Regions from separate parts of the Carboxydothermus pertinax genome, predicted to be linked through region 2. Evidence: riboswitches for the same ligand, from Rfam matches in the RefSeq annotation. Region 2 holds a riboswitch; the other holds the start of a gene.
The links. A riboswitch is a leader RNA that binds a small molecule or an ion and turns the genes downstream of it on or off. The one in region 2 is predicted to bind thiamine pyrophosphate.
Positions count from the first base shown of each region.

Region 1: it holds a riboswitch for thiamine pyrophosphate, as region 2 does, so the genes downstream of both, cpu_RS02545 (thiamine phosphate synthase) here and thiT (energy-coupled thiamine transporter ThiT) in region 2, are expected to answer to the same signal.

Region 1 covers NZ_BDJK01000006.1:237,181-239,579, forward strand. The annotation lists gene acs (acetate--CoA ligase) at 1-753, opposite strand, end outside; TPP riboswitch at 927-1,040, shown strand; gene cpu_RS02545 (thiamine phosphate synthase) at 1,099-2,127, shown strand; gene thiC (phosphomethylpyrimidine synthase ThiC) at 2,134-2,399, shown strand, end outside.
Region 2 covers NZ_BDJK01000066.1:12,244-14,642, forward strand. The annotation lists gene cpu_RS12860 (thiamine diphosphokinase) at 1-351, opposite strand, end outside; gene thiT (energy-coupled thiamine transporter ThiT) at 352-867, opposite strand; TPP riboswitch at 938-1,044, opposite strand; gene cpu_RS12870 (DEAD/DEAH box helicase) at 1,070-2,362, opposite strand.

The DNA.
Region 1 (2,399 bases), on a different contig from region 2:
TATTGGGGCTTTTTGCATTAATTCATCCCACCAGTAATCCCTGCCCGGAACCATCTTAACCGGTGTGTTAGTTCTTTTAACTACCACTACTTTTTGGATACTGTTGATTCCTTCGATAGCCTGATCAGCTTTGGGTTTTAAGGGTATTTCTTTACCGCGGCGATAGCCACCATCGGCGGTAATTAAGACCTGCGGCTCATAATGAATGAGCCGGTCCCGTAAGGCCTGTTCGGAAAATCCGGAAAAAACGGTATTGAAAATAATGCCGGTGCGGTAGCAGGCTAAAACGGCAATGACCGTTTCGGCTAGATTTGGAAGATAAATAGCCACCCGGTCGCCTTTTTTAAGGCCAAAGCTTTTTAAGACGTTGGCAAAACGGTTAACTTCGGCCCAGAGCATGCGGTAAGTATAAAATTTTGTTTCGTAATTTTCACCTTCCCAGATAAGGGCCAGTTTGTTGTTGGCTCCTTTTTCTAAATGGCGATCTAACATATTATAGGCCGGATTGGTGATGCCCCCAATAAAGTAACGAAAATTAGGAAGAGCCCCCTCAAAAGTTTTTTCCCAGGGATGAAGCCACCACAGTTCACGCGCCACGTCATTCCAGAACTTTTCCGGGTTATCCCAGGATAGTTTTAAAAGTTCGTTGAATTTTTCAATACTGCCCGCTACCGATTTTTTTACTTTTTCCGGATTAGGATAAAAAATCTTACTTTCTTTAATCATTTTTAACTCTTCCGTTAATTCTGTCATGAAAAACCCTCCTTTAAATTCTTTTTTTTAATTTTAAAAAAATAAAACTCTATTTAGGTAAAAAAAGGCTTAAATGTAAAAATAAAGAGGCGAATTGCTTAAATTCACTTTTTAGTGGTAATTTATAAAAGTACTTGACTACAGGGAAATATTAGTTTAAATTTAAGTTAACTAAAAACCCTCGGGGGTGCCGGATGAGCCCGGCTGAGAAGGCTTCGCGCTGAAGAAGCCTACCCTTTGAACCTGCTCTGGGTAATGCCAGCGGAGGGAGAGGAAATAATGATAAGTTACAGCCAACCTCTTCCATCTTCTGGGAGAGGTTGGCTTTTTTTGGGGAGGTATTCGATGGAAATTTACCGGATTATTGATGTTAATTTAAACCGGGCCCGGGAAGGAATCCGGGTGTTAGAGGAAGTAGCTCGCTTTGGTTTGGTGAGCAGGAAATTATTTGAGGAATTTAAACATTTGCGCCATTTTATCAAAGAAATAGAAAAAAGTCTTGCTGGAAATCCCTTGTGGTATCGGGATGCTCAAAACGACCCGGGACAGGAACTAAGCTCAGAGGAGATGGCGAGGAATAATTTGCGGGAGGTGGTGTTAGCTAACGCCAAAAGAGCTCAGGAAAGCCTGAGGGTTTTAGAAGAATTTGGGAAGCTGTTAGATGCTGCAATTGTCCTTAATGCCAAGAAAGCAAGGTTTTTACTTTATGAGCTGGAAAAAGAAGTTTTAACCTTAATTAAGCCTTCGGTGGATTTAACCTTATACGTACTTACCGATGATGTTTACCTTAACGAAGAAAAGTTCTGGAGGGTGGTCGAAGATTGCCTGAAAAATGGAGTGACAGCTTTCCAGTACCGGGCAAAAGGAAAAAAGGGAGCCGAAATGTACCGGGAGGGGTTAAGGCTGAAAGAGCTTTGTGCCAAATATGGGGTTTCGTTTTTTGTAAACGACCGGCTGGATCTGGGGATTGCTTTAAATGCCGATGGGCTACATCTGGGACAGGAGGATTTACCCCTGGAGGTGGCAAGAAAGCATTTTCCCGGAAAAATTATCGGGCTTTCGGCTACCAATTATGAAGAAGGGGTTTTAGGAATAAAGGCAGGAGCCGATTATCTTGGGCTTGGGCCAATTTTTCCCACGCCCACCAAGGAAGATGCCGCACCGCCCTGTGGGGTAGAAGTGATTCAGAAGCTTAAAGAGGAGTTTCCCAATACTTCGGTAATAGCTATTGGGGGTATTGATCAAGAAAAGGTTTCTGAGATTATTCGTGCCGGGGCCGATGGGATTGCGGTAATTTCGGCTGTATTTGGAGCAGAAAACCCGGCTCGGGCAGTTTATGAATTACGGGAAACAATAGTTAAAGCAAAGGAGTGAAGGATAATGACTCAACTTTTAAAAGCAAAAGAGGGAGTTATTACCAGGGAAATGGAAATAGTGGCTAGGGAGGAAGGAAAATCGCCGGAAGAAATCCGGCAAAAGGTAGCTCTGGGGGAAGTGGTAATACCAGCTAATGTTAATCACCAAAATTTACAGCCTAAAGGTATTGGGGCCGGACTAAAAGTAAAAGTTAATGCTAACCTTGGGACTTCGGAAAACCGCTGTTTTTATGAAGATGAACTAAAAAAATTAAAGGTGGCTATTAAAGC
Region 2 (2,399 bases):
TCGGCTACAGCTCCCGAGAAGCATTAAATTAGCAAAAAAGTGGTCGCTTCGGCCCCCGGACCCCCCTACCACTATAATTTCCTCAGCATTCATATCTTGTGCCATGACCACCGCTGCTTCTAAGTCCGTAAAATCTTTTTCGGTAGGATAACTTTTAAGCCTAACCCCTCTCTTTATGAACTCCTCCTGCCAGTTTTTCGGTAAGGAGTCCATATCCCCCAGCAAAAGATTTGGTAGTAGTCCTTCTGGTAAAAAAAGGGCTCCGCTATCCGCTGCAATAAGAAAATCATCAGAAGTTATATCAGGCAAAAAGCCGGGGGCTTCACCCCCGGCAAAGATCACTACTCGCATTTACACCACCTTCCGCAATCTTTCAAATATTTTAAGAAAGAAAACCGCCCCTAAAGTTAAAAACAGTTCCGGCAGTAGATAGCTTCCGTTATAAATAGCCGAATACACCCAGGGATTTTGGCCTTTTGGAGCGTAACTGGCAAAAAACACCGCTCCGGAAACGAGGTGAGACAAAAACCGGCCCAAAATTGCCAGTACCACTCCCGGATACGGCGACTTATTAGCAAAAAGACCCGCTAAACCCAGGGCTCCAAAGGCTACCGGATAATCTAAAAGAAACTGCAGGGGATGGGCAAAATACGGCTCAATTAAATACTGGACTAATCCGTACAGTACGCCTACCAGTATCCCCGGTAAAAGCCCTTCGGTATAGGCAAAATAAATTACCGGCAGCATGGATAAGAGCGTAACTGAGCCCCCCTGGGGCATCTGCCAGATTTTAATTAAACTTAAAACTACCCCCAGCGCTAAAGCTAACCCTCCGCGGGTCACCATCCGCAAATTTAAACCTTTCATAAAACACCCTCCTTTTCCCCGGCCACCGTACAAAAAAGCCCGCCTCCGGCAAAGCGGAAAACGGGCTTATCTTCAATTTAACCCACTTTCCCTACGCCGGCATTACCCGGGTCAGGTTCTAAGGGTTGGGAGAAGCCTCCCTCTCAGCCGGATTTTCCGGCACCCCCAGTGGCCACCTGTTATTTTTTACTAATTATAACCTTTAAATATCTTGCTGTAAAGACCGATTTTCCAAAAGATACAAAGTTGCACCTAAAACCTGGTCCGACTCTTCCTCTTCTAAAAGTTTGGCTGCCATTTCCAAAAACGCCGCCGGTACCCCCATGCTTATGGTATCCCGAATTTTCTTTGCTAATTTCCTGTATTTGGCCTCTTCTAAATCAACGGGTTCCGGCAGCCTTTCCCGCCATAAACGCTTATTTATTGCTTCTTCAATGGCCCTTAAAAGCTTGCGCTCGCGGTAGGTAATCAGGGTAATAGCTTTTCCTTCTCTACCCGCCCGGCCGGTACGCCCAATCCGGTGAATATAACTTTCCGGGTTCTGGGGGATGTCATAGTTTATGACATGAGAAACTTCAGGTATATCAAGCCCCCGCGCTGCCACATCGGTAGCTACCAAAAGCTCGGTTTTCCCGGCTTTAAAGCTTTTAATAGTTTGGGTGCGCTCCCGCTGACTCATGTCCCCATGTAAGCCTTTAGCGGCATAACCGCGGTAGTTTAACTGCTCCACCACTTCGTCCACCCGTTTTTTGGTCCGGCAAAACACTATGGCCTGGGTCGGAAGTTCGCTATTTAAAATCCGGACAACTCCTTCAACCTTTTCCGCTTCAGGAAGCTCGTAATATATTTGGCGGATAGCCGGCACGGTCTTTTCCTTGCCCACTAGTTTTACCGTTTTATACTCCCCTAAAAACTTTTTAATAATGGTCTTAATGGGTGCCGGCAAAGTTGCTGAAAACAATAATGTCTGCTGGCGGTTGGTTAAACGGTTCAAAATAGCTTCAATATCATCAATAAAGCCCATATCTAACATTTCATCAGCTTCGTCCAAAACTACGGTGTTGATATCCGCTTCCGGAAAAGTTTTTCGACCGATATGGTCTAAAATTCGCCCCGGGGTTCCAACGATCACCTCTACCCCCTGGCGAAGTCCCCGGATTTGCCGCTCTATATCCTGACCGCCATAGACCGCAAGCGCTCTTACTTTAAGGTATTTCCCGAGTTTTGCCACTTCATCGGCAACCTGCAACGCTAACTCCCGGGTAGGGGTAACGATTAACGCCTGGGCTTTTTTCCTCCGGGCTAATTTTTGCAGAACCGGAAGTAAATAGGCCGCCGTTTTTCCGGTGCCGGTGGGAGCCTGGCCAACTAAATTATGCCCTTCTAAAATCAGCGGGATAGCCTCTTTTTGAATCGGGGTGGGCTGCTCATACCCCAGTTCGTCTACCGCTTTTAAAAGGGGCGGAATTAAACCAAGTTTTTTAAATTCTTCCATTTAAAACTCTCCTTATTTTTTTATTTTTAATTTGGGC